DNA from 3 places in the Brevibacillus sp. FSL K6-2834 genome. Region 3 is predicted to be linked to each of the others. Evidence: riboswitches for the same ligand, from Rfam matches in the RefSeq annotation. Region 3 holds a riboswitch; each other region holds the start of a gene.
The links. Region 3 has a riboswitch for S-adenosylmethionine ahead of NST96_RS03175 (methionine ABC transporter ATP-binding protein). Riboswitches for the same ligand answer to the same signal wherever they lie in the genome.
Positions count from the first base shown of each region.

Region 1: it holds a riboswitch for S-adenosylmethionine, as region 3 does, so the genes downstream of both, NST96_RS26015 (BMP family protein) here and NST96_RS03175 (methionine ABC transporter ATP-binding protein) in region 3, are expected to answer to the same signal.
Region 2: it holds a riboswitch for S-adenosylmethionine, as region 3 does, so the genes downstream of both, NST96_RS17990 (aminotransferase class I/II-fold pyridoxal phosphate-dependent enzyme) here and NST96_RS03175 (methionine ABC transporter ATP-binding protein) in region 3, are expected to answer to the same signal.

Region 1 is NZ_CP151945.1:5,377,523-5,387,170, forward strand. It holds gene NST96_RS25990 (nucleoside phosphorylase) at 352-1,074, opposite strand; gene NST96_RS25995 (sulfite oxidase-like oxidoreductase) at 1,076-1,738, opposite strand; gene NST96_RS26000 (ABC transporter permease) at 1,797-2,714, opposite strand; gene NST96_RS26005 (ABC transporter permease) at 2,701-3,771, opposite strand; gene NST96_RS26010 (ABC transporter ATP-binding protein) at 3,746-5,275, opposite strand; gene NST96_RS26015 (BMP family protein) at 5,360-6,391, opposite strand; SAM riboswitch class I at 6,597-6,711, opposite strand; gene NST96_RS26020 (methyl-accepting chemotaxis protein) at 6,801-8,273, opposite strand; gene NST96_RS26025 (NAD(P)/FAD-dependent oxidoreductase) at 8,563-9,648, opposite strand, start outside.
Region 2 is NZ_CP151945.1:3,627,944-3,637,591, forward strand. It holds gene NST96_RS17960 (hypothetical protein) at 1-383, opposite strand, end outside; gene NST96_RS17965 (hypothetical protein) at 492-938, opposite strand; gene NST96_RS17970 (DinB family protein) at 1,068-1,541, shown strand; gene NST96_RS17975 (PhoH family protein) at 2,235-3,569, opposite strand; gene NST96_RS17980 (YhcN/YlaJ family sporulation lipoprotein) at 3,767-4,378, shown strand; gene NST96_RS17985 (aminotransferase class I/II-fold pyridoxal phosphate-dependent enzyme) at 4,410-5,594, opposite strand; gene NST96_RS17990 (aminotransferase class I/II-fold pyridoxal phosphate-dependent enzyme) at 5,591-6,754, opposite strand; SAM riboswitch class I at 6,849-6,966, opposite strand; gene NST96_RS17995 (pyridoxamine 5'-phosphate oxidase family protein) at 7,059-7,517, opposite strand; gene NST96_RS18000 (DUF5665 domain-containing protein) at 7,668-8,003, shown strand; gene NST96_RS18005 (hypothetical protein) at 8,079-9,443, opposite strand; gene NST96_RS18010 (hypothetical protein) at 9,586-9,648, opposite strand, start outside.
Region 3 is NZ_CP151945.1:601,606-611,253, forward strand. It holds gene NST96_RS03160 (spore germination protein) at 1-433, shown strand, start outside; gene NST96_RS03165 (GerAB/ArcD/ProY family transporter) at 443-1,579, shown strand; gene NST96_RS03170 (Ger(x)C family spore germination protein) at 1,549-2,700, shown strand; SAM riboswitch class I at 2,794-2,910, shown strand; gene NST96_RS03175 (methionine ABC transporter ATP-binding protein) at 2,996-4,009, shown strand; gene NST96_RS03180 (methionine ABC transporter permease) at 4,011-4,676, shown strand; gene NST96_RS03185 (MetQ/NlpA family ABC transporter substrate-binding protein) at 4,723-5,562, shown strand; gene NST96_RS03190 (pentapeptide repeat-containing protein) at 5,834-6,712, shown strand; gene NST96_RS03195 (peptide ABC transporter substrate-binding protein) at 6,986-8,641, shown strand; gene NST96_RS03200 (hypothetical protein) at 8,654-8,800, opposite strand; gene NST96_RS03205 (DinB family protein) at 8,841-9,368, opposite strand; gene NST96_RS03210 (peptide ABC transporter substrate-binding protein) at 9,525-9,648, shown strand, end outside.

The DNA of each region.
Region 1 (9,648 bases), 890 kb from region 3:
ATTCTCAGATTTTCACCTAAGACCAATAAAAAACATATAAATGAACCCCTCCTGCTAGAACAAACGATGGTACTACGCTATTTACACTCCAGGTGACTTCCAACAACGGCCGTTGATCCTTCAAGCTGTCAATAAAAAAGTGCATCCACATCGGATGCACGGGTGTTAAGGGTGGTCGGCTTATTAATCGTAGCCGTACTGTCCTTCCACAAAAAGAAGTAGATCACCCCTGAGTTTGGCAACCTGGTGATCTACTTCCCGCAGGTTTGAGCCGCTCCTGAAAAGAGGACGACTAATGTACTGCCGTCGGTATTGCAGCACCGACGGTCTTTTATTTCATTACCTAACTGCCTACTCGACCGCCACAATCGCATCCAGCGCGATCCGGGCCTCGGCTTCGATGGCTTTCCGGGTAAAGTCTGTGTGCGGGTCGTACGTCTCCAGCAGGTTGGCGTCAGCGTACCCGTCGATCGCCAGGATCGAGCCGGCCTTCATGCCGCGCAGCGAAGAGATGACAAACAGCGCGGTGTTCTCCATTTCGACGGCTAGCACGCCCGCCTTTTGATAGAGCTTGTGCGGGAAATCCACCACGCCGCTGTAAAACACATCAAGCGTCAGCGTGATGCCTTCGGCGACATGAAGACCGGTATTTTGCTTTTCTGCGGCTGTGACCAGGGCGTCTACCACACGACGATTGGCTACCGCAGGAAAGCCGGGAGGAACGAGCTGACTGGTCAGTCCGTCCTGGCGTACGGCTGCCGAGCTGATCACCAGACTGCCCGGCTCGACCTCCTTTTGATAAGAGCCGGCGGTGCCGACGCGGATGATCGTTTTCACCCCGCCCTTGGCCAGCTCCTCAAAGCAGACCGCCGCTCCCGGCGAGCCTACGCCGTGGCTGACGACCGCTACTTCTGTTCCGTTCCACTTCCCTTTGTAGCTGTGGTACTCGCGGTTTTCCGCGATCAGAGTGCTCTCTTCCAGCAGCTCGGCGATGCGGGCAGCCCGCTTCGGGTCTCCGCACACAATCGCTCGCTTTGGCAGTTGCTCCGGATCAATTTTCAGATTGGGCAGCATCTCAATCAAACTCCTTTTTCTCCCACTCGTCTTCCGGGATCGGCAGCACTTCGCCGGAGAACCGCTCTTCGCGGAACGGGTCTCCGTTCAGATGAAAGCCGTTCTGCTCCCAAAAGCCGGGCTTGTTTTCGTTGGTAAATTCGATTCCCCGCAGCCATTTCACGCTTTTCCAAAAATAGAGGTGAGGCACGATCATGCGCAGCGGCCATCCGTGCTTGTCCGTCAGCGGCTCCCCGTCGAAGGAATGGGCCAGCAGAACGTCATCCCGGTCCAGATCGGACAGAGCCAAATTGGCCGTATACCCGTGGTCGCCGTGCAGCATGACGTAATCGCTCTTCGGCACGATGCCCGCTGCTTTTAGAAAGTCGCGGAACCGGACTCCTTCAAAGCGGTTGTCAAACCGGGACCACCGGGTCACGCAATGAATGTCGCACGTCAGTACACTCTGCGGCATGGCCCGGATTTCCTCGTAGCCAAGCGTCACTTCCCGCTCCACTTCTCCAAACACCCGAAGCGTCCATGTTTGCAAATCGTAGACCGGGACCTCTCCCTCGTGCAGGATCGGAAATCTCTCCGTCAGCACCTGGCCCGGCGGCAGCCTTTTTGCCAGAGCAGGGTCTACAGCCGGCACCTTCATCCGTTTGATACGATCAGCCTTGTTCATCCGAACCTCTCCCCTTTATGTCGTAAATGAAAATGTTCATACTCCGCTTTATTATCAGCTATCGCGTGCTTTGCTGGCTGGAGCCGGCTGACGAAGCGCCCTTGTCCTTTAAAAAGAACATCGCCGCGATCGTCAGCACATACGGCAGCATGGCGGTAAACTGCGTCGGCAGCGAAAAGCCTTGCAGACGAATGCTCAGCGCGTCCATCAAGCCAAACAGGAAGCTGGACGCGAGGATGCCGAGCGGATGGGCTTGCCCCAGCATCATCGCCACCAGTGCGATAAAGCCGCGTCCGGCTGTCATGCCTTCCGTAAACATCGTCACCTGGCCGAGCGATAGCTGGGCTCCGGCCATCCCGCACAGCACGCCGCACATGACGATCGCCAGCACCTGCAGGCGAGTCGCTTTCAACCCAAGGCTGCGGGCCGCAGTCGCGTTCATGCCGACAGCCAGCACGCGAAAGCCGGTAACGGTCCTGGTAAAGAAAAAATGCAGCAGAACTGCGGCCAAAAAGGCGAAGTACACGAGCGGCGAATGCCCGGAAACGATGTCTACCAGCACTGGAATGTCTTTGATTAGCGGGATTTGCCACTGCGGCAGTCCGGCCATGTCCTTGTCGTAAAACGCGCCCTTTACGTCAAAAACGGCACGCAGGGCAAACGTGGTCAGCCCCAGCCCGAGAAAGTTGATCGCGACGCCGACGACGATCTCATTGGCCCGTAGACCGATCGTCATGTAGGCAAACAGCAGCGAGAACAGAACGGTTACGAGAGCTGCAAACAGCAGCGCCAGCAGCAGGCTCCCGGTAAAGTGATTGCCGACGATGGCGGAAAAGGCGCCAACCAGGATCAACCCCTCCAGACCGACGTTGAAAATGCCGACGCGCGAACAGAGCGCACCGCCCAGGGCTGCGAGCAAAATAGGCGTCACCATGCGGATGGTGGAACTGACGAGGGACCAATCAAACAGCTCCATGAGATTCCCTCCTCTTGTTGTTGCGATTTTTCCACCAGTCGTAACTGAATTTAGCTGATATAAACAAAATTAAAACAGCTTGAATCACACTGGCCAGTTCAAGCGGCACATCCGTATTCCGCTCCACTCCCATGGCACCTGTCTGCAGAGCCGCGAGCAGCAAGGAAGTAAACACAACGCCAATCGGGTGAGAGTTGGCCAGCAGGGTCGCCATCAGCCCGGTCCAGGCGAAATTCGGAAGCGTCAGGGCGCCTTCCACATACCGATAATGCGAGCCCAATACCTCGACAGTCCCGGCCAATCCGGCCAGTCCGCCGCTGAAAAACATGCCGGTCAGCATCACCCGAACTCTGTTCACTCCGCCATAGCGGGAAAAGAACGGGTTTTGCCCGAGCATTTTCACTTCGTACCCGAACGGAGTATAGCGAATGACGAAAAAGATCAGAAGAGCAGCAGCCAAGGCAAACAAAAAGCCTGCATGGACGCTCATCCCGGCGAACAGCTTTGGCAGCCAGACGCTTTTTTCCAGCATCGGGGTCTGGGCCATGGCAGCGGACCCGGTTTTGTCCTGGAACGGCTCGCTGACGAGATACCCTGCGAACAAAACGGCGACATAATTGAGCAGCAGCGAGGAAATCAGCAATTGAATCCGAAAGCGCGCCTCCAAATACCCGGCAAAAAGCGACCACAACCCTCCGGCAAGCACGCCCGTTACCAGAGCGGCCACCATTTTGACGAAGCCGGGCGCGGGCAGATAAAGGGCCACCAACGTCGCACTGATCGCTCCCGTTACCATCTGTCCCTCGGCCCCCAGATTGAATACCCCGGCGCGAAAAGCGAGCGACAGTCCCAGTCCGATCAGCATGATCGGCGTGGCCCGGGCCAGCGTGGAGGTCAGGAAGTAGAAGCTGCCAAAGGCTCCCTTCCACATCTCTTGATACGTACCGATAATCGATTCGCCCACGGCGGCAATGACCAGCGCACCTGTCAACAGGCCGATGATCACTGCCAGCAGCGGCTGAACCAATGACTTACATAGCTGCTTGACTGCTGCCATACACGCTTCCTCCCGCCATCAATACGCTGATTTTCTCCTCTGTCGCTTCCGAGCGTGTCAGCTCCCCGGCGATCCTCCCTTTGTACATCACCAAAATCCGGTCGGACAGCGCCAGTATTTCTGTCAATTCAGACGAGACGAGCAAAATGCCGTCTCCATTGTTCCGCTTTTCCAGCAGAGCCTGATGGATGTATTCCATCGCGCCGATGTCAACGCCGCGAGTAGGCTCGGCCGCGATCAACAGTGGTGTATTCTGTCCCAGCTCGCGGGCGACAATCAGCTTTTGCAGATTGCCTCCGGAGAGGTTTCCCGCCTGCTCTTTCAAATGAAGAGAGCCTGTCTTGATCGCAAACCGCTCGACCCACTCTTCCACGACACGGCGGAATTTGCTGCGCAAAACGACACCGCGACGCATGTACTCCGGCTTGCGCTGATAGCCCATCAGCGCGTTTTCCTCGACGCTTTCCAGCTTTGCTGTCCCCCACAGGTAGCGGTCTTCGGGAATGTGGGCCAATCCTGCCTCGCGAATCGCTGCCACCGACTGGCCAGTCACATCCTTTTCTCCGAGATAGACTTTCCCTTCCGAAACAGCCCGCAGGCCGGTCAATGCCTCCAAAAGCTCGGATTGCCCGTTGCCGGAAACCCCGGCGATCCCGACGATCTCCCCGTGGTGTACGGAAAACGTCACGTCGTCTACGAGCGTTTGTTTTTCCCGGACGCTCAGGCCCTGCACCCGCAAAAGCGGCTTTCCTTCCAGGCGGACCCGGTCACTGAGCTGCTGAAGCTCGCGGCCTACCATCATACGGGCGAGGTCGTCCGCATTGGTTTCGCTTCGGGAAACGGTTCCGGTCACGCGCCCCCCGCGCAGGACAGTGACCCGGTCTGCCACCTCCATGACCTCCTGAAGCTTGTGCGTAATCAAAATGACGCTTTTGCCGCTTTCGGCCAAATGGCGGATCGTCTGCAGCAGCTCCCTTACCTCCAGCGGCGTGAGCACCGCAGTCGGCTCGTCCAGCACGATAATATCTGCACCCTGGTAGAGCACCTTCAGGATTTCTACCCGCTGCTGCTCCCCTACGGAGCAGCTGGATACCTTGGCGTTCTCGTTGATCGGTATCCGGTATCGCTCACTGAGCGAGCGGACTGCACTCGCCGCTTCTTTTCGCTGAAACAGCCCTTTGCGCTGCGGTTCGTAGCCGATCACGATATTTTCCGCAACGGTAAAGTCGGGAAACAGCATGAAGTGCTGGTGAACCATGCCAATCCCGTGGCGGATCGCATCCTCCGGGCCGCGAAAGACGACGGGCTTGCCATTTACTGCGATCTCTCCGGCAGTGGGCTGCTCCATACCGTACAGCATGCGCATCAGCGTGGTTTTGCCCGCTCCGTTCTCGCCGACGATCGCATGGACCTCCCCCTCTTTCAACGTAAACGAAACGTTGTCATTGGCGGTAAAATCGCCGTAGCGCTTGGTCATGCCTCGCATTTCCAGTCGGTTCGCCACCTTTTTCCCCTCCCTCTTTTGTCTTCCCGGTAGAGCAGGAAACCGACTACGCTCATGTAGCCGGTTTCCGAATCAGCGCTCTTGCTATTGTTTCAGCGGGTCTGTCACGGTTCTCGTCCCCGCGACGATCTCATCCTTGATCGCCTTTACCTTGCTGACGACTTCTTCTCCAATGAACGGGTTCAACGGAGTCGGGCTGTCATGCGTAACATAGGTCACGCCGACGCCGTTCTCCTTCAGTCCGTAGGCGACGACACCCGGCTTCAAGCTGCCGTCCACAAATGCCTTCACCGTTTCATACACAGCGGAGTCCGTTCCTTTCAACTGGGACAGGACGATATGCTCAGGGTCGATGCTGGTCCGGTCAACGTCTTGTCCGGAGGTGTAGAAGCCTTTTTCCTTGGCTGCTTCAAACACGCCAAGATCTCCTACAGCCGCTGCGCCGTAAATAAAGTCCGCTCCTTTGGAAGCCTGCAGCAGCGCCAGCTCCTTCGCTTTTGCCGGGTCGCTGAAGCTGCCGACGTAGTTGATCTGCACTTCCGCGTTCGGGTTGGTCGCCTTGAGCCCTTCCTGAAACCCGACTGTCCATTTTTTCAGGATCGGAATGTCCATTGCTGCGACGATCCCTACCTTGTTGCTTTTGGTTGCCAAACCGGCAGCCGCTCCGACCAGGTATGCAGCCTCTTGCTCGCGGAACATGACACTGCGGACGTTGGGCAAATCGACTTGCGTATCGATGATGGCGAAGGTGCGGTCAGGATTTTCTGTCGCTACCTTTTTCAGCGCATCCTCGGCTTCAAAGGAAGACGTGATGATCAAATCGTATTGCTCGGCCACTGCCACGCGGATATTTTCCTCGATAGCCCCGTGGTCTGTGGATTCAATCGTCTTGACATCCACCCCGAATTCCTGGGCGGCTTTCTTCGCTCCATCGTCCATCTGCTGGAAGAACGGGTTAACCCCGATTTTCTCGGGCAGCACCAGCGCGATCCGCTTTTTCGCTGTTTCTTGTCCGCCTGTCTGGGCTTGTCCCTTGTCTTCGGGGGCGCTGCTGTTTGTCGAGCATCCGGCTGCCAGTACAGCGAATGTCGTTAAAGCCAGAAGCAATTTTTTCATGATGTCCTCTCTCCTATCAATATCCCGAACGATATTATTCGTTTTTATAACAAAATATCGTTGGTTTATGGCGTGTATAAAAAATCAATTTGAATAAAATACGAATATTATTATATTTAATTAAATTAACGTTCGTCAATAACCTCCTTTGTACAAAGAAAAAACTCTTCCCGGAGGAAGAGTTTGCGGTATATCGCCAACCTCTTCCTCATCTCTCAAAATCCAAATGGATTTTGTAGGAATTGGCACCTTTCTGTGCACGTGTGCACAGTGGTTGCCGGGCTTCATCGGGCCAGTCCCTCCGCCGCTCTTGATAAGGTAAGGTGAAACTATTTAATTGATATTGAATTCATTCTAGCAGATCAATTGAAAAATGCAATTCTTTTTTCTGCAATTTCAAACATTACGATTATCGCTGAAATGATTGCTGCAGCTTTGTCGACAAGGCGTTCAGCTCGCCGAGCTCCTCGGTAATCTCCCGCACCTTTTGATGCTGGTTCTCCGCCGTCGCAAACAATTCCTCCAGGTTGGCAACAGACTCCTCGGTGACCGCTGTAATCGTAGACATCTCGGCCGCCACTTCCCCGGAGCGCATTTTCACGCGATCCATGCTCGTCCGCACATGCTCTACGGCCTCGAGGAACGCTTCCATGCCTGCACGAACCGTCTCGATAGACGCCACTGTCTCTACCGCCAGCTCCTGCCCCTTTGCTACCGACACTTCGCCCGTGCTCATATGCTTCACCGCATTTTCACTTTCTTGATGCAGCGACTGCAAAATTCCGGCGATCTCCTGCGTAGCCGTCGCGCTTTGCTCAGCCAGCTTGCGCACCTCGTCCGCCACGACGGCGAAGCCCCGGCCGTGCTCACCCGCACGAGCCGATTCGATCGCGGCATTGAGCGCGAGCAGGTTCGTCTGTGTCGCGATCTGGTTGATCGTCTGGACGATTTCCTCGACCTTGTTGGCTTGCTTGTTCAGCTCGCGGATCGTCGAAGACGCCACATTGACCGCCTGAACGATTTGCTCCATTTGCTCGGAAAGCTCGCTCATCATGCTGATGCTTCCTGCCAAGCGGCGGCTGTTCTGATCCGCTTCCGCCTTCATGACGGCCGCTTGCTCGTTGACAGTCACAATTTCCTGGTCGATCGATTGCACTTCTTCCTCGATTTTGACAGTGGAATTGGCTTGGGATTCCATTCCGGTCGCCACTTCCTTGAAGGCGACCATCATCTCGTCCGTGTTGCGCCTTGTCGTCTCGGCATGCTCATGGACATGCACGGATGTGCGCTCCACCTGCTCTGTTACCATCTTGATATTCCGCAGCAGCTCTTCCAGGCGCTGCTCTTTGTCTTCGGCTTCCCGTCTCGCGCTGTCCGCTTTTGCAAGCGACGCTTGTCCAGCCAGACAGAGATAGGTGAGCCCCGCGATCATCAGCACGAAAGCGACAATGCGAAGCAGCAAATTGACTTCCGAAAAATGGCCGTCAAACAACTGGTAAGAACCGGTGTAAAATCCGATTAATGTCGCCGCAACCTGCATCGCCCCCGCCGATACAATCAGCTTCCAGTCCAGATAGGCTGCCAAAAAGCCCAGGACGATGAACGCGAGAAACGAGATTTCCTGAAACGGTGTATAGTGGTCAAATGCAATCGAGTAATAGAGAAGACCAATTCCGACCAGATACCGGATCAAGTAGCTGTCCTTGCGAATGAAGTACAACGGAGAAACGATCAGTGTTGCCAGCAAGCCTGCGGAGGTGACCTTCCAGAAGTTCACATCCATCTGATACGCGATCCAGCCTGCAACCCAGAGATGATTCCATAAAATAAAGATCATAAAGCCTTCTTTGTTCGTCAAGGTGTTGCGGACCAACTGAAACATATGTACCCCCTCTTGCCTGTCGTACTTGCGAAATGCTCTTGATGCCATTATAGACTGAGAAAAGTCCCAGCGACTACGAATAATGTAAGAATGTGTGAAAAAAGTTCCATCATTCGACTGGTTCTGAAGATGCACAACTGGTCGTTTTCGGCCTCGCATGCTGGCCAAACAATCTGCTGTCGAATTTCGTACCCATGCCCGCCACTCCCCTATATGCAATGCAAAAGCAGGTGCCCCGCTGTCTGCTTGAGACTTTGGAGCACCTGCTTTTTCCGATTTATAGACTATGCTACTGCAACGATTTTTTGATGATATTACGGGCGATCCATACGCCTGCAGCCCCGGCCTGTGCCAGTCCGCGCGTAATGCCCGCACCGTCGCCGCCGCAGTACAGCCCTTTGATTTCCGTCTCGAACTCCTCGGTCAGCTTTGGACGGGCAGAGTAAAATTTGGCCTCTACGCCATAGAACAGTGTGTGCTCGGAAGCGATTCCCGGTGTCACCTTGTCCAGCGCCTCGACCATTTCGATCAAGCTTTTCATCGTATTGTACGGCAGAACCAGGCCCAAATCGCCGGGAACGGCTTCCTTGAGCGTCGGCTCCAAAAACCCTTCGCGGATGCGGGACTCGGTAGAGCGGCGTCCGCGCAAAATGTCTCCGTATTTCTGGACGATGACGCCGCCATTGGAAAGATCGTTGGCGCGTTTGCAAATTTCGCGAGCGTATTCGTTCGGCTTGTCAAACGGCTCGGTAAATTTGTGCGAAACGAGCAGAGCAAAGTTTGTATTCTGGGAGCCCAGCGCAGGGTCCTTGTAAGAGTGGCCGTTTGCCGCCATGACGCCGCTGTGGTTTTCCACGACGACGTGACCGGACGGGTTGCTGCAGAAGGTGCGCACCCTCGTCCCGACCGATGTGTTGAAGATGAATTTTCCTTCGTACAGATGCTCATTGATCTCGCGCATCACCACGTCGGACGTCTCGACCCGCACGCCTACGTCTACCTGGTTGTTGTACATTTTCAGACGGCGCTTTTTCAAAATCCCCGTCAGCCAGGCGGAACCGTCACGGCCGGGCCCGATCATCACGTTGTCGCTCAAATATTCCTCGCCGTTTTTCAGCACCACGCCTCGAACGCGGTGACCGTCCGCTTCCTTGACCGTCAGGATATCTTCGACCTCGGTCTTGAACATCATGTCGATGCGCGTTTTCAAGTATTCATAAATCGACTTGAGAATCTCCAGGTTTTGCTCCGTGCCCAGGTGGCGCACCTCAGCTCTCAGGAGCTTCAGCCCTGCTGCATATCCGCGCTGCTCGATGCTTTTGATCGTTTCGGTCGTCGGATCGGTAATTGCTGTCGTCGCACCGTGCTCCAGGTT
Region 2 (9,648 bases), 2.6 Mb from region 3:
GCAAATTGGGCGGCTTTTTCCGGAGGAACGCCTCCGACTGCGATCGATTTCAAGACACCTTGCTTCACCATGACTATCAGTTGGGTATCGTCGACCAGGAGCAATCCCATGACAACGGTACCGGCTCCGGAAGCCATTTGGTCCAACGTATAGCTCTCTCTCGTCACAGCATCCATAAAATCGGCCTTTGCCGGCTTCAGGACGTCCATCGCCTCTTTGACGTTTTGTCCCAAATAAATGCCGCGAATGCCGTATTCTTGCGGATTTTCCGGATCAAATGCGGCGGACAATCCTCCCTTTGCCGATTCAGCCGATCCGCACGCCTGAAGCAGAAAGACTGTCAGCAGGAAGCAAATTGCCAAAAGTCCGTACTTTCTTCTCATGCCTGCTTCTCCCTTTTTTTCTCAAAATTGCACAAGGCTATCTTATCGCAAGAGCTGTGCAAGGGGCAATAGAGCGTACGGTACCCGGGAAAGGGAAAAGGATGCCTCCTATTGCTTCGGGCCGCTCACCTTTTGCCGCGGCTTGTTGGGGATATGGTTTCCGTTCATATTATGCTTCCAGCACTCGAGAATTTTTAGGAGCGACGCAAAAAACGGAGAGCCGAAGACTGCGACGATTCCCCACATCCACGTACCCAACTGCCAGGAGTTCTCTACAAAAGCAGATGGGGCACCGACTAGAATCAAAGCCGGGTCTAGCCGGAGAAAACCAAAAATCAGACCGGCTGCGACAACAGAGATGAGCAAATTCAGGAATTTTTTGTAGTGGGAAAGCCGGGCAGCATGATTGTGATCCTCCAGCCTGTCTTCTTTTGCTTCGTAATCTGTATTTAGAAAAGGTACGACCGATTTGACAGCCTCTGTCACCCCTGCGGCCGCGCTGGAAACCGCCGTGATGTAAATCAAAAAAGAAATAGATGTATCCAGTGTAACCATGCTTCACTCCCCCCTTGCTTCATCTTTATGGGGAAAGAGACAACCATAGCACATTCGGATATTTTCACCAGCGACAATTTCAAGTAACATTTTTTTGTATGGATACGAAGATGGAAGGCGGTAATGCGAATGAACATTGCACATGCTTGGGATCATTACGATGTAGTCCGCAGTCTTACGCTTGCTACGCTGCAGGCAACGAAGGAAGAGCAGGCCGACATTGTGCCGGAAGGGTTTTCCAACAATATCCGCTGGAATATTGGCCACGTTTTATTTACCCAGGATGCTCTGCTCTACGGGGGAAAAGCTCCGCACCTCCCCGAATCTTATGCGGCCCTGTTCGGCCCCGGCACAAAACCTGCCGATTGGCAAGGGGAGCTTCCTACCCTGGAAACATTGAACCAACAATTGGCAGAGCAAACGGAACGGATTAAAAAAGAGTTTGCCGATCGCTTTGAAGAAAAGCTTCCCAGCCCGTTCAACCTTCGCGGAAAAGCCGAAATCGATACATTTGGGGGCATGTTTTTATTCAGCTTGTACCATGAAGGCATGCACGCAAGCACGGTTACATTGTTGAGAAAAGCTCTGCAAAATCAAGCTTAGCCGTTTGCCCGGGATACCGGGCTTTTTCTTTTGCCTGACAGGAAGTCAAAAAAAATACCACCCGAGAGGTGGCTAAGAGTTTATGGCAGTTCGACCTTGCTGAAATTAAGTATTTGATTGAATATTCAGAACTGAAATCACCACGGGCAGGCCCATTGTGGACCACCATTCAGACATACGCAATCCGGATGAGGTTTTGGCGCTTTGCAGCCAGCGCAAGCTTCCGAATTTGCCGTGACTGAAGAGGACAGCGTAAAAACCAGAGCTGCTCCGAGTAGAATACCAGCCAGTTTTTTCATTGTTTTCACCTCCTTATTTACTATATATTCACTATATTCCATATATTCCCTTTATCGAAAAAGCACTTTATTTGTCGATTCGTTGTCTATCTTTTTACCAAAAGATTGCTGATCGCGTTTTTAGCCATAAATCAAAACCGCTCCCAAATTGGGAGCGGCCGTGTCGAACCCGTTGCTATGGGGTAGTACCGATTATTCTCTTTAGCTCCTCAACCTCCGTAACAGAGTTTGTCTTACCTAAAGAGTACGGTGTCCGCCAGTTCGATCGATATCGAGAGCGTGATCATGACCATCCACGGTTCTTCGCCTCCTGGAAGGCTTTCGCCGATTTTGATTCATGGATCATCGGGTTCGACAATCCTAGTATGTCCGGATTCGCTTGCACTATGCACACTTACAGCAAGTCTGCCGCAAGCTGTGCCAGAACGCTGCGCTCCCCTTTTTCCAAGCGGATATGACCAGCCAGTTTCTGATCCTTAAACATCTCCACCACGTACGTAAGTCCATTGTTGCTCTCGTCCAGGTATGGATGGTCGATCTGCTCTGGATCTCCCATCAATACGATCTTCGACCCTTCCCCCACCCTAGTCAAAATGGTTTTCACTTCATGCTTTGTCAGGTTTTGCGCTTCATCAATGATAATGTACTGCTCCGGAATGGAACGCCCGCGGATATACGTCAGCGCTTCTACCTGAATGCTGCCCATCCCTGCCAATATTTTGTCAAGGTCACCGGAGCGTTTTGTATTGAACAAATACTCCAAATTATCGTAAATCGGCTGCATCCAGGGACGAAGCTTCTCTTCCTTCTCACCGGGCAAATAGCCAATGTCTTTCCCCAACGGGACGATTGGCCTTGCTACAAGCAGCTTCTTGTATGTTTGCAAATCTTCAATTTGCAAAAGCCCCGCGGCCAATGCCAGCAAGGTCTTCCCGGTACCCGCTTTTCCTGTCATCGTCACCAGCGGAATATCCTCTCGCAAGAGCAATTCGAAAGCCATCCGCTGCTGGACATTGCGGGCCCTGATTCCCCAGATCGGATCGTCGTCAGCGACCAGCATCTCCAGATTCTTTCCATCGATGTCAACCTTCCCGATAGCCGATATGGACGGATTCAACTCATCCTTCAGCACCAGGAACTGATGGGGATAAAAACGCTGCTGCGGAAAACAGGTGGAAAGTGACAACTTTCGGCTGCCGTAATAATTTTTGATGATTTCCGGGGCAACCTGCATTTTGTGATAACCACTGTAAATGTGGGAATACTCGCCGACGACGCGGTCCGAAAGAAAGTCCTCGGCAATCAGTCCAAGCGCATCAGCTTTCACTCGCATCAGGGCATCCTTCGAGACGAGTATGACAGGGCGTGGTTGAGGCAAGAGGTTTTCTTCTTCCTGCAAGTTAAGCGCTACCGCCAGAATGCGGTTGTCATTGGTCATTTCCGTAAATTGCTTTTGAAGCTTGGCAAGCGAGGAATGGTTCAATTCGACGCGCAATAGCGCACCCGTTTCCAAAAGGATGCCTTGATGCAGATGCCCCAATTCGCGAAAGCTGTCAAACAGCCGCGACACATAACGAGCGTTGCGGCCAATCTCGTCCATATAGCGCTTTTTGGAATCAATTTCTTCCAACACCACGGCGGGTATGACGATTTCGTTATCCGCAAAGGAAAACATCGCTCGTGGATCTTGCAGGAGTACGTTGGTGTCCAGCACGTAGATTTTCTTCAAAATCTCGCCTCCTATTACCCATCTGTTATACCCTATGCAATTGCGGGTGGGATGCTCAGTAGCCGCGACGTGATGTACTACAGTCTATGTCGGCAAGAGTGAAGATAGACGAGTCCCGCATGAAAAGGTGGACAGGAGAACAAAATACAGATAATCATGCATGACTTGTGTGGGAGCAACTTAAGAAGCGAAGGAGAATGACCGTGAAGCGGACAGCCGTACTTGTACTCAGTGTCAGCCTGCTGCTCTCCGCCTGCATGTCTGGCAACAAGCCTCCCGGGAATCAAGCAGCACCGCAGCCCGGGAAACGGGCAGATGAAACGCAGCGCGTACAGCAAACAGCACCGTCCCCTGGCTATAACCAATCGTCACAAGCTACTGCAGACCGGCTGGTTCAACTGGCCACCCGTGTACCAAACGTAAAGGATGCCACCGCTGTTGTATTGGGCAAATGGGCTGTTATCGGCATCGACGTCAACGCCCACCTGGATCGACCTGAAGTAGGGGTCATCAAATATACAGTGGCAGAAGCCTTGAAGGAAGATCCCCAAGGCGCCACTGCGCTCGTAACGGCCGATCCCGACATCGTTCAACGCTTGCGGGAAATGTCCACTGATATGCAAAAAGGCCGGCCCGTGGCGGGTATTGCGGAAGAATTGGCTGATATTGTCGGACGCATCATTCCCCAAGCCCCTCGCGATGTTCAAATGAAAGAGGAAGCGCCATCCAGAGAAAACGAACAACGCCTGAACAACAGCGGCAACGCAAAACCGGAAGGAAATCGCAAAATACCGGTCAACCGGCAGTAAAAAGCTCCTCAATAAAAAGGCATTCTCCCGGTTATGCCCCGGAGAATGCCTTGCTTTTGCTTTCAGATAAAGCGGCCTCTACACCTTCAAGCGCCTGTTCCAGGTCGCGGACGAGGTCGTCAGCGTCTTCCAGTCCGGCGGATAAGCGAATCAATCCGTCCGTTATACCGCGACGCTCTCTTTCTGCCGCTGGCATAGCGGCATGTGACATCATCGCCGGATACGACAGAATGGTTTCTACGGCTCCGAGACTGACCGCTACGATCGGAAGCGTAACCCGATCAAACAAAGCCTTCGCCCGCTCTCTGCTGCCCACATCAAAGGACAGCACGGCTCCGTGGCCGCTCGCCTGCCTCGATTGGAGCTGGTGGCCGGGATGACCCGCTAGTCCCGTATAATGTACCTTTGCAACGGAAGGATGATTTGCGAGCCATCGAGCGATCTTTTCCGCTGTTTGGGTGCTTACATCCAGTCTGGCTTTCAGCGATTTCAGCCCGCGCATCACCAGCCAGGAATCCTGCGCTCCGAGTACCGCTCCCATGCCGTTTTGGATAAAGTAAAGCTGTTCACCCAGCTCAGCATCCTTGGTAACAGCCAGCCCTGCAACGACATCGCTGTGGCCGCCGATGAACTTCGTCGCTGAGTGGATGACGATATCTGCTCCGAGTTCAAGCGGACGCTGGTAGTACGGGGTCAGAAACGTATTGTCGACAATGACTATGATATTCTTGGCCTTTGCGATATGGCAGACAGCTGCGATGTCTGTCACCTTCAACGTCGGATTAGAAGGTGTCTCCAGGTAGATCCCGCGAGTGCGAGGAGTGACGGCTCTCTCCACTGCCTCTACGCAGGTCGTATCCACGAACGTAACGTCAATATTCATGCGGGACAACACTTTGGTCAAAAAGCGATACGTTCCGCCGTAGACATCTTCTGCCACGACAACATGATCGCCCGCGGAAAACAGCATAAACACGCTGGAAATCGCGGCCATGCCGGAAGCAAATGCAAATCCCCGCGCACCGCCCTCCAGGACGGCAATCGCCTCTTCCAATGCATGCCGGGTCGGGTTGCCGGACCGCGCATAGTCGTATGCGCCCGGACGGTCCAAATCCGCTTGGTGAAACGTAGATGCCTGGTAAATCGGCGTGGATGCCGCACCGGTCACCGGATCGAAACAAGATGTCCCGTGAAGCAGTTTCGTGGCAAATTTCATCGTCTACACCCTTCCGCTACCAGACTTGCATCGAGAGCCTGTATCAAATCATGAATCAAATCATCCGGATGTTCAACTCCTACCGACAATCGCAGCAAACGATCACAGACCCCGACGTATTCTCGAATTTTTTGCGGAATGTCGGCATGAGTCTGTGTCGCCGGATACGTGCACAAAGACTCGACGCCTCCCAGACTCTCCGCAAAAGAGATGATGCGCAAGTTTTCCAAAAACGGCCCCACCTGAGCAGAGAAGCGAACGCGGAAGGACACCATGCCGCTGTAACCGGTCGCCTGTTTGCTCTGAATCTCGTAGCCGGGATGATCGTCCAATCCCGGATAGAATACATCGGTGACCGCCGGATGCTCCCGCAGTTCGCGCGCAACCTGGAGAGCATTGCTCTGATGTCGCTCCATACGCAAAGCGAGCGTCTTCATGCCTCTGACCAGCAGCCAGCAATCCTGTGGGCCGAGGGTTGCACCGATGGAATTGTGCAAAAACCGGACCTTTTCAGACAACTCAGCGCCTTTTGTCACAATCAGGCCAGCCAGCACGTCATTGTGGCCTCCAAGATATTTCGTCCCGCTATGGAGCACCAGATCTGCCCCCAGCTCCAGTGGACGCTGATAGTACGGCGTCATAAAGGTATTGTCCACGATGGTCAGCAAACCGCTTCGTTTGGCGATCCCGGCTACGCAAGCGATATCCGTTATTTGCATCAGCGGATTTGTCGGCGTCTCGATGAGAACGGCTTTTGTCTCCGGACGGATCGCGCCCGCAAATGCCTGAAGATCGCGCAGATCAACATAGCTGAACTGGAGCCCGTAGCGGGAAAGGACCTGCTCAAAAAGACGGTATGTCCCACCGTATAAATCAAGCGAAACGATCAAATGGTCGCCTTGAGAAAAAAGTCCCATGACTGTGTGAATCGCTGCCATCCCGGAAGCACAGGCAAAACCGGCATCACCGCACTCGGCCTCTGCGATCGCCTCCTCCAGCACCTTGCGTGTCGGATTGGCCGTACGGGTGTAATCGTATCCGGTACTTTGACCAAGAGACGGGTGGCGGTAAGCGGTCGCATAGTAAACCGGGAAGCTTACCGCGCCCGTGATCGTATCACGACCTACCCCCGCCTGTACCAGTTTCGTTTCCAGATGCATAGCAATCTCTCCCTCTGCTTTGATGTTGAGGGCATGAAAAAGCCCTCTTTTCTTTTGAAAAGAAGGCTTTGTTTACGTCGCCGCAAGCAAACCCTTCTCATCTTTCAGAGCATGATTTGCTCTGCAGGAATTAGCACCAGTATCGTCCTGTTAACAGGAAAATTGGTTGCCGGGCATCATCGGGCCAGTCCCTCCGCCTCTCTGGATAAGAAGTTTGCTATTCAATTTGTTGATCCTAATACTAACGGAAATATCGAGTGATTGTCAACAGATATTTCCTCTTCGTTTTCACCCGTTTTCTCTGTTACTCCGCTTTGCGCAGTGCTGTCATCACCTGATTGTCCAGCTTCGCCGCCGCATTTTTATCATATGTTTTTTCATACTGCGGTTCTACGGAGATACGGGAACCGTAGAACATGACATCACGCACCGCCTCAATGGTAACCTCCACCATCGCCAGCTTCAGGGGAACCTCCTCCATCCGCTCACTCTTCAATACAGCCCTTCCGTTAATGGCATAAGAAGAGCCAGCACCAATCAAATGCAGAACCACTTGTGGCTGCTTGGCGATATTGGTCAAGATGCGTGAACGGTTGTCTACCGCAAACCGGATGACTTGCGGCGATGCCGCAAACGTCCAGGAAAGCGAGCTGAGCGATGGCGCCCCAGACTCATGGTCAATGGTGCCCAATGTGATAAACCGCTCCTGCTGCAACAACCCGAACAGTTCCTCCGAAAGCGTTTGGGATACGGTCTCAGCCATTCCGAAGCCTCCTTGTGTAAGTTTTGTACGTCTATTGTACCCGCCAAGGAAGAGATAGGCAAACCTTTCCGGCATGCGCTTGATTCTTCCCCTTTTTTTCCCTACACTGTTACTTAACTGGTAACCATAGGAGACAGGAGGAGAAACCAGATGTCACAAAGCCCCACAGACCGCCTGTTGTCAAAGATTGACCAGCTCCTCGAAGAAATTCAGGAGGCACGCAAATTAAATGACCGGATGGACAAAATCGCCATGTTTTTAGAGGATATCCGTCTGGCAGATGTCATTCAAAATTATACAGCCCCGCGCAAGCTGCTTTGGATCAATTTCCTGGCAGGTCTGGCACGGGGCCTGGGACTGACGATCGGAACAGCCATCGTACTGGCCATTCTCGGTTCCGTCCTGAGCAAATTCCTCTCGATTCCCATCATCGGGGACTACATCAGCCAACTGATGGATTATGTCTCCACCTACCGTCAGCCCTAGTCAAATGGAATGATTGGCAAGCTGCCCGGAGCAGAAAGAAGATTGCCATTCGCGGTCGCTCAAGAATGCAACGGATTAGTCGTTGTCGCGATCGTCGTTATCGTCATCGTCTCCGTCATCGTCATGGCCATGCTTTTTCCAGTAGCCATACGCATTTCCGTTCGGATGCTTTTTGTCTTTGTCCTTCTTTTTCTTATCTTTATCTTTATCGTCATCAACTTCGTTTACTGGCGTACCGTGAGGAATGTCAGCTTGTGCTACGACCTTCCCGTCAACGACTACTTCCAGATGGACGGACTTGGCGCTGTAAGAACGATTTTTGTAAGAGAGCTCCACTTCGAACTCCCCGTCATCGTCTATCTTGACCTCGTGTTTTTTGCCGTCCGGAGCGATTACATACAGCTTCGCTTTTTGGTTTTTGGAGAATCCTGCGATTTCCCCTTCTACTTCAATTTCCTTATCTTTGGCGTCAAGCTTGGCGGTTCCGGTAATTTTGTATTGGGCAGGCTTCGGCTTTTCCGGCTTGGTCGGTTTATCCGGCTTGTTGACAACAAGCAGATCGACGGATTCCGAATCAAGCTTCTTGCCGTCCTTGTACACCTCAATCAATACTTTCCCTTTGTCAGCCTCTACATCCTTCATGGTGACTGAATAGGAGCCGACACCGTCCCACAGCTTTTTCACGCCGGCGCCTCTCTTGTCTCCGTCATAGGTCACGACTACTTTGCCTGCCGTAAGGTTTACAATGCCGTTTACTTTCAATTCACCCTTTTTGCTATCCAAAACAGCCTGCGTATGAATCAAAACATCGGAATCTACAACAGTTCCCGAGTTGATCCGCACTTCGCGGGTATCGACCAGTTTGTCGTTGACGTAAGCTTTCACTGTCGCGTATTGCGGAGTCGCACTCACAGTGGCCGCAAAGCTCACCGAAAAGCTGTCGTTGGCCGTTGGCACGACTTCGATGCTGTCGCCATTTGGCTTGACAACCACGACTTTGGTTACTTCATCCGTTACTTCACCTTTCAGGTAGGTGGTGCTTTCTTTTGTCTCTGGAGTTAGGCTGACAAAGCCCTGCTCGGTTTCGTCAAAACGTACTTCGAGGTAAATATCGGAATAGTACTCCTTGTAAATCCGGTTCCACTCCGCCTCATTTTGCTCAATGTACGTTTGCATTTTTACGTCGAGATTCAGTTTGTCCACTACAATGTACAAGTGATCTGCCTGCGTTTTCAGCAACAGATTGAGCGTGGCCGGATCGTTTGTTGCCAGCTCTTTCAGATTGTAGCGAGTCACTTGCTTGCCTTCTTCATTCATGACAACCTTGATCGCACTGCTGCTTCCGGTTGTACTGGCATTGGCCAGCAGCGGCGTTACGCCCCCAATTATCGTAGCGGCAGCCACAACTGCCAGCACGGGCCTGGTCATGTATTTTTTCATTGATGTACTTCCCCTTTCCATGTTTTCCCTCAATGCCCTGGGCACAGTTACAGACGAGGGCAACCTTGGAAAAGTTGCAGAAATAAAAAATAGGGCCCCGCCAAAGCATGCAAGGCGGAGCCATCTTGTTTCAGAACAGTGATTATGATTCATTGTATCGCGGTTCAAGCTCGATTGCCCTCAGCAGGGATTCTGCCTCCTCACG
Region 3 (9,648 bases):
AGGACAGACGATTGGCATCGTTGGCGGTATCGTGATTGGGCAAGCATCCGTGCAGGCGGGCTTTACCAGCAACATCTTGATTATCATTGTTGCGCTCGGAGCCTTGTCATCCTTTATCGCTCCCAGCTACGTGATCGGCTCTACGATCCGCGTGATTCGCTTTCCCATCATTTTGATGGCGGGGCTGCTTGGTCTGATCGGAATCATGATGGCGGTCAGCTTCCTCATCAGCCATCTCTTGCGGCTGACGAGCTTGGGAAGACCGTACCTCTCCCCGCTTTATCCGGTTCGCCTCATCGACTGGAAAAACAGCTTCATCCGGGCTCCCTTTGCGTTCCTTGCCAAACGTCTCGAGTTTTTTCAAAACGGCAAGCCTTATCGCTACAACAAGCAACGAGCACGCCAAATCCATAATTTTGATGAAGATGAGTAGGGAGGAGCCATGAAGATCAATGTTCAGCCCAAACCAACGACGACCATAGCTCCTTACATGACCGGCTTCGTTGTCATGTCGACGCAAATAGGGGTAGGAATATTAGGCTATCAGCGGGTGGTCGCAGCCGAATCCGGCCATGACGCATGGATTTCCGTAGCCATCGCGGGACTGCTGTCGCATCTTACGATTTGGATCATATGCCGGACACTGAGGCACTACCCGTCCGCAGATTTATTCGGGATACATCGGGATGTGTACGGGAAAATCATCGGCAACCTATTCAGCCTTCTGTACATCCTCTACTTCATCGCAATGGCGATGGTCATCCTGCGGGGGTACATAGAAGTCGTACAATCATGGATTTTTCCAGGGATTCCGATCTGGATACTTGGCTCGATATTGTTATTTCTTGCGATGTACACTGTCCTCGGTGGTATTCGGGTGATTACCGGCTACGCGATCATTTCGGTGTTTATCACGATCTGGCTTTTTTTTGATCTCTACTTCACGTTGGAATACGCCCGCTGGCACTATCTTTTGCCGGTTATGGAGGCAGATTTCAAGCAGCTTCTAAAGGGGGCACTGATCATGGCCTTTACCTCCGTCGGGTATGAAGTGTTGTATTCGATTTACCCCTACGTCGGAGATAAAACGCGTTTGCATCGGCATGCCCAGTGGGGAGCGTTCATTACCAATTTCATCTACGTCGTCCTGATGATCATCTCGCTCATATTCTTCAGCGAAGGCCAGCTCATACGAACGATATGGCCAACGCTGCAGATCAAGACCGTCGTGTATTTCCCGTTTCTGGAGCGGTTCGAGTACCTTGCCATCTCCCTGTGGATGCTGATCATCCTGCCCAACGTCATGCTGTATATGTGGTCCGCCTCCAGGGGGTGCAAAAGAATGTTTGGCTGGAACCAGAAGCGGGTTTTGTACATCATCGGCGCGGTCATCTTTATTGCGATGCAATTTTTTGTCTCGAGACATGCAGCCAATTACATCATCGATCGCATGTCGTACGTTAGCTTGTACATGGCTGTGATTTACCCTTATGTCCTATTGTTGGGAGTTCTGATCAAACGGCGGTGGAACAGGAGGGAGGATTCATCGTGCCGAGATCCGGAAATAAGCGGCTCCTGAGAGCGGGAGCCGTGCTCCTTCTATGTTCTGTTCTGCTCAGCGGCTGTATCAGGACGCAAATTTTTGATGAGCTTGGAATGATTACGGTGGCGGGATATGACCTGTTAAAGGACGGGAACATACGCGGAACGGTGGTGATGCCCTCCATCAATCCCGAGGCTGAAGAAAAAGTGCAGGTGATGTCCGGCATCAGTCTGACGAGCAAGGGCATTCGCGACAAGGCCAACCTGCAGTCAGACAAAGAAGTGCTGGGCGGGCAGCTTCGGGTCGCGATGTACAGCGAGGAGCTGGCCAGAAAAGGGATAGGCAGCATTGTGGACACTCTGTACCGCGACCCCTCGATTGGAAGCCGGGTTTATTTAAGTGTCATTGAGGGCCAAACCTACGATTTGCTGACGTACAAATTCAAAGAGGAAGGCAATATTGGCATTTACCTCTACCAATTGATCCGGCACAACGTAGAGGATGACAAAATTCCGTCTCCTACTCTCCATGAGTTTTACCGCTCCTACTTCAGCGAGGGAATCGACCCTTACGTCCCTTTTCTTGAGAGGAAAGGGGATGAGGTGAGGATCAAAGGCGTGGCTCTGTTTCACAAGGACAAATATGTCGGCTGGATTCCTCCAAAGGAAGCCTTTCACATCAAGCTAGTTCATGATGCTTATCGAGCGGGAACGTACGAAACGTCGGTAGATCCGGAGAGGATGGGGGTAAAGCCGAAAAAGAAGAACACAACCGGCCCTGACATCCAAATGGTATTTGATACGCTGAGCAGCAAGGCCCACGTCGATATTGTCAGTACGAATCCACTGACCTACAAGGTCGATGTGAAAGTACGGACACGCATTCTGGAAATGTCAATACCGTTAAAAATAGAACAACCGGAGGTACTCAGAAAAATGGAGCAGGCCTTGTCTGAAAACATGAAGCAGGATTTGGCCAAGGTCGTCGCCAAAATGCAAAAATGGGAGGTAGACCCCTTTGGGTTCGGGGAATTATACCGGGCAAAATTCCGCGGGGCGCGGAAGCTGTCTCACGATCAGTGGCATGAGATGTACAGGAAGTCCCGCTTCGATTACAACATCGATGTAGAAATTGTCCGCAACGGCGTGTTGGATTAATTGCCCATTGACTTTCTATTTTGGTATAGCATATAATCCGTTTTGTATCATAAAAAGAAATAAAGTTCTTCAAACTAAATATACGTAGAATTCTTCTTATCCAGAGCGGCGGAGGGACAGGCCCTATGAAGCCCGGCAACCGGCTCATCGATTCTGATGGGTGGCGCGGTGCCAATTCCTACAAGATTGTAGAATCTTGACAGATGAGAAGGGTGAATGCGATCGTATAATGCGGTGCAGCCCCTTTTTCGCCTGATGAAAAAGGGGCTGTTGATTGTAATGGGAGGTGAACCGGATGATTCGGTTGCAGAATCTGAAAAAAGACTACATTGTAAAAGGCCATAAAACACCTGCGCTGCGCGGAATTGACCTCTCGATCGAGAAGGGGGAAATTTTCGGCATCATCGGACATTCCGGTGCCGGCAAAAGTACGCTGATTCGCTGCATCAACCTGTTGGAACGTCCGACAGCAGGCAGCGTCATTGTAGACGGGGTTGATCTGACCAAGCTGGATGAAGGCAAGCTCCAGGAACAGCGGCGGCATATCGGAATGATTTTTCAACACTTCAACCTGCTCTCGTCGGCTACAGTCGGGGAGAACGTCGCGTTTCCGCTCAAGCTGGCCAAGCGGCCCAAGGCGGAGATCGACAAAAAGGTGAAGGAAATGCTGGCGTTGGTAGGGCTGGAACAGCACCGCGACAAGTATCCAGCACAATTGTCAGGCGGACAAAAGCAGCGTGTCGGCATTGCCCGGGCGCTGGCGAGCGACCCCAAGGTGCTGCTGTGCGACGAAGCGACATCCGCTTTGGACCCGCAGACGACCAACTCCATTCTGGCGCTTCTTTTGGACATCAACCGGAAGCTGGGCTTGACGATCGTCCTCATTACGCACGAAATGCACGTCATCCGCTCCATTTGCGACCGGGTCGGTGTCATTGACGGAGGGCACATCGTAGAAATGGGCAATGTTCTGGATGTGTTCTTGAAGCCGCAGCATCCGACGACACAGGAGTTCGTGGAGCAAGTAGCAGACTCCAGCGAGCTGCGGGCTGCCGTTGCTCATGAAAAGGCGTCAGGCGAACGGACGATCCTGCGGGTCACGTTCCTCGGAGAACAAACCTACCAGCCGATTCTGTTCCAAACGATGCAGGAAACAGGTACGGTGTTCAGTATCCTGCAAGGAACCATTTCGCGTATGAAAGACACCCCATATGGCCAGCTCGTGATCGAGTTGGGCGGGGATGCGCAGCAGAACAGGAAAGCTGTCGATACGCTTCGTCAGCGCGGCCTGGAAGTGGAGGTGATTTAAAATGGGATTCACGCTTAAAAATATAGACTGGGCGGAAATTTGGAAGGGAACGCAGGATACGTTGACGATGCTTGGCTTTTCCACCTTGTTTACCGTCGTTATCGGGCTGCCGCTGGGCATTTTGCTGTTTCTCACATCCAGAGGCCAGCTTTTGGAGAATCGCGCGTTTTATTCGATCTCATCCTTTGTCGTAAACGTTTTGCGTTCGGTGCCATTCATCATCCTGATGATCCTGCTGATTCCTGTTACCAAAATGCTCGTCGGCACCTCACTCGGGGTAAAGGGCTCGATTCCTCCGTTGGTGATCGGGGCGGCTCCCTTTTTCGCCAGACTGGTGGAGACCTCCCTGCGCGAGGTTGATCGCGGCGTGATTGAAGCGGCGCAATCGATGGGTGCTTCCAACTGGCAAATTATCCGCAGCGTGCTCTTGCCGGAATCCCGTTCGGGGCTGATCGCCGGGATTACGATTACCACGGTGTCGCTCGTGTCCTACACGGCGATGTCCGGGGTCATCGGCGGCGGAGGCTTGGGAGACCTGGCGATCCGCTACGGGTATCAGCGCTTCCAGACAGACGTCATGGTCGTGACGGTATGTATTTTGCTTGTGTTGGTTCAGATCCTGCAGATGGTGGGCGACAGGCTCGTCATCAAGTTCAGCCGGAAGTAGGATCTTGTCCATAGAGAATGTTCAAAATAGAAAGGGGAAATCATCTGTGAAGAAATTGGTCGTATCTGTACTGTCCACTGTACTGGCACTGTCTCTGGCTGCTTGCGGCAGCCAAAATGAATCGGCTCCCGCGCCGTCTGCCGGCGGTTCCCAAGGCGAGCAGAAAGAAGTAACGCTGAAAGTGGGCGCAACGCCGGTCCCGCAGGCTGAGATTTTGAAGTTCGTCGCGCCGAAGCTGAAAGAGCAGGGCGTAATTCTGGAAGTCAAAGAATTTACCGACTACGTTCAACCTAACGTGCAAGTAAATGAAAAGCAGCTGGACGCCAATTTCTTCCAGCACAAGCCGTACCTCGATGATTTCAACAAAGGACAAAACATGAACCTGGTAGAAGTAGTACCTGTTCATATCGAGCCGTTTGGCGCATATTCCAAAAAAGTAAAAAGCGTGGATGAACTCGCTGACGGTGCAACCGTTGCTCTGCCAAACGATGCAACGAACAACGGCCGCGCACTTGCTCTGCTCGAAAAGCAAGGCCTGATCAAGCTGAAAGACGGCGCAGGCATCAGCGGTACTGTAAAAGACATCGTAGAAAACAAGAAAAACCTGCAGTTCAAAGAGGTAGAAGCTGCGATGCTGCCACGCGTCCTGGATGAAGTAGACCTGGCTCTGATCAACACCAACTATGCGCTGGAAGCGAAGCTGGTACCGACCAAAGACGCCCTGTTCATCGAAGACAAGGATTCTCCATATGCAAACTACCTGGTAGCTCGTCCGGACAACAAGGATTCCGAAGCGATCCAGAAGCTGGCGAAAGAGCTGAATACGCCAGAAGTGAAAAAGTTCATCGAAGATACGTATAAAGGAGCAATTGTGCCTGCATTCTAATGCCAGGCTTCAAGCTCTACGATAGGCTTCTTGCTCAAGATATCGAGAGGGTGCCCCACAGTCATTTAGACGTGGGGCACCTTCCTTTTTTAGGAGAAAACAAGCGGAAAATACGGAACGTGAACACCGTACCTGCTCATCCCCCTGGCTCTCCTCCTGTCCGAACCAGGATTGACGGAGAGGATCGTTCAGTACTATCATAACCACAGCCTTGTCTTCAGGCAGGACGATGCAAGCATGGACATACAAAGAAGCGGAAGGAGACAACGCAATGTCCGAGGATCTCGAATATGCAAAAGCGCCCCACGGCAGTAGTCGCCTCAGTCTGCAAGCTGACTGCGAGAACTGCTTCGGCTTGTGCTGTGTCGCGCTGCCCTTCGCTGCTTCGGCAGATTTTGCGATTGACAAACATGCCGGACAGCCCTGTCAAAACCTGCAGGCGGACTTCCGCTGCGGCGTTCACAACAGCCTCAGACAGATGGGCTTTCGAGGCTGCACGGTTTATGACTGCTTTGGCGCGGGACAAAAGGTCTCCCAGGTCACTTACGGAGGACTCGACTGGCGCAAGTCCCCTAAGTCCGCGAAGGAAATGTTTGAAGTGTTTCCGATCATGTGGCAGCTCCATGAGCTGCTCTGGTATTTGTCCGAGGCGCTGACGCTTCGGCCAGCCCGTCCCATCCGGGATGAGCTGAGCCAGGCTCTCGACAAGACAGAGCGCCTCACGAACCTCGATCCAGACTCGATCTTGAAGCTGGACGTGGCAGCACACCGTGCCGATGTCAACAAGCTGCTCTTGCGGACCAGCGAACTTGTGCGAGCCGATTTTTTGCGCTCGCAGAGGGGATCCGCAGGCAAGCGCAAGACGTACAGCCGGGGAGCCGATCTGATCGGAGCCAAACTGAGAGGAGCCGATCTGAGAGCCGCCAATTTGAGAGGAGCCTACCTGATTGCCGCCGATCTCAGAGGAGCTGACCTGAGAGGAGCCGATCTGATCGGGGCTGACTTTCGGGACGCTGACATCAGGGGAGCCGATCTGACGGAAAGCATCTTTCTGACGCAGCCTCAGATCAATGCGGCAAAGGGTGATGCCAGTACAAAGCTGCCGCCGTCCCTTTCCCATCCGATGCACTGGTCCTCACCTGAGGCGTGAAGCGGGAGGGCGACGTTCATTTAAGTGCTGTGGCAAAGGTTCGCAATGCGAAGTATATGAACCCGTTTTATTCCGTGCAAACAAGAATACCGGGAATCTGGCATACAGAATTACCGGTATTTTTTCTTTTTCATATCTATCTTTATATTTTTTTACTAATAGATAAAATATTCGTAAAATTTAATTAAATCTAAACAAAACCCATTCCCAACACGGTATTTTGCAGGTATATTTTGGTTGCATTGCCATTGATAGACAAGGGGGAATTTTCAGATGAAGAAGCAAATCTCAGTACTGGCACTGGGGTTGTCGCTTGTAGTCGGCGCGGCTCTCGCCGGGTGTTCGGCAGGCGGCGGCCAGTCAGCATCCGGGAACAAGTCGGCCCCGAATGCTTCCCAGGAACCGGCACCGGCGGCCAAATCAGGACCGCAAGTGTTTCGGGCCAATTTGACCAGCGAGCCGTCCACAGCGGACCCGGGCCTGGCCAAGGATGCAACCTCCGGGGCGATCGTTCGCGCCACCTTTGACGGCTTGACCCGCCTGGACAAAGACTCCAAGCCGATGAATTCGATCGCAGAGGATGTAAAAATATCCGATGACAGGCTGACGTATACGTTTACCCTGCGAGATGCGAAATGGAGCAATGGCGACCCTGTCACCGCACACGACTTCGAATTCGCCTGGAAGCGCGTGCTCGACCCTAAGCTGGCAGCGGAGTATGCCTACCAGCTCTACTACATCAAAAATGCGGAAAAGGTGCACGCCAACAAACTTGGTCCTGAGGAATTGGGCGTAAAAGCCTTGGACGACAAAACGCTGCAGGTCACATTGGAGAATCCGACTCCGTACTTCCTGGAGCTGACCGCTTTTTATACCTACTATCCGGTCAATAAAAAGGTCGTGGAAGCCAATCCGAAGTGGGCCATGGAAGCGGCGACGCATGTGGGGAACGGACCGTTCAAAATGACCGCTTGGGAGCACAAGGACAAAATTGTGCTGGAGAAAAACGAAAACTACTGGGAGAAGGACGTCGTCAAGCTGGATAAAATCGAGTTCTTCATGATCGAAGACGACAATACGGCGCTCTCCATGTTCGAAAATGATGAACTGGATTGGGCGGGTCAGCCGTTCAACGGACTGCCGACGGACGCCATTCCGGCACTGAAGGAATCGGGCCAACTGGTCGTCCATCCGAAAGCGACCATGTACTGGTACAAGATCAACACCACGAAACCTCCGCTTAACAACGTGAAGATCCGCAAAGCCTTGGCGCTCGCAGTGAATCGGCAGGCCATCGTGGACAACGTGACACAGGTTGGCCAGGTCCCGACGATGGGTCTGTTGCCGCAATCGATGATTCTGAAGCCGGATGGCTATTTCAAAGACAATGATGTTGAAACCGCGAAGAAACTGCTGGAAGAAGGCATGAAGGAGCTGGGCGTGACAAAGCTCCCGCCGATCACCCTTTCCTACAACACGTCTGACCGCCATAAAAAAATCGCCGAGGCCGTTCAGGATCAGTGGAAACAGGCGCTGGGCATCGATGTGAAGCTGTTGAACAAGGAATTCAAGGTCTATCTGCAAGACCTGCACGAGCTCAATTACGACATTGGCCGCCTCGGCTGGAATGCCGACTTCAACGATCCGATCAACTACCTGGAGATGTTCCGCGAAAAGGATACCGGAAACAACGATACAGGCTGGGAAAATAGCCGCTACAAGGAGCTGTTGATCCAATCTTCTTCAGCGAAGGACGCCGAGACCCGCAAGCAAATGTTTGCGGAAGCGGAGCAAATCTTTATGGATGAAATGCCGATCATTCCGCTGTTCACTGACGTAGACGTCTGGGTGCAAAAAGAAAAGGTGAAGGGCGTGCAGGTGGACGGTCTCGGATTTGTCGACCTGAAATGGGCGGAGATTAGCGAATAAAGAAAAAGGGCCTTACTGCCAGATCAGCGTCCCGGTCAGAAAACTAAGAATGGCAGTCCAGAACAGGGAAAGCGGGTTCCAGACTGCCATTCTGCCCACCTTCTGCCCACCTTCTGCCCAGCATTCCGCCCACCATTCTGTCTGCCATTCTGCTGCCATTTTGTCCGCCCATCACAGACTTTCCAGATATGATCTCACCCTATTGATGCCTGGCATCCTCCTCGGCTTCCCCGTACCGGCGGCTTTCGTCCTTCGGGATTTGCTCAATCTTCAAGCCGAAAATTTGCGGAGGGTCAATGTGGTTGGCTTGCATATAGGCAGAGAGTTGACCCCGGTGATGAATCTCGTGTTCTGTCATGGCCATGATCATTCTCCATGCACTGACTTCGTAGCCGAGGACATTTTTCACTTTTCCCTTCAGCATCTCTGGCTCCAACTGGCGAAGACCGGCAAGTACAGTAGCATGACACTGCTCCAAATAGTGAATTGCTTCCGCTAACGTTTTGCCTTTCTCAGGCCCATGCCCATCGTACTTCCATTCATTTTGCGTGATTGCATGGAAAAACATGAGCTCGGCTGAGCCCAGATGCCGAATGATATCGCCGATCGAAAACTTGCCCTCGTCGGGACGCCAGTCGATTACCCCTTCAGGCAACTGTCCCAGATACTTCAAAGTTCGCTTCCGAACGCCTTCAAAATGGGAGATCAGTTCTTCTTTCTCCAGCATGTAATTCATCCTCCAAACGGCAGAGTAACATCCTTTGCACTTCCATTTTATATAAAATATTCTAAAAATTCATTAAATAAACGCGATACCGGTCTCGAATTTACTATCGCTTGCGTATCGTTTAAGCAAAAGATAACGATTAGGGGGAAGTCCATCATGAAAAAAAGGATAGGCGCTCTTGTGGCCGGCATGGCCCTCGTTTTGACGACAGTGCTCGCAGGCTGTACTGGCGGAGGGGGACAATCCGCTGACACCGGGCAGCCGCAGCCATCTGCAGGTC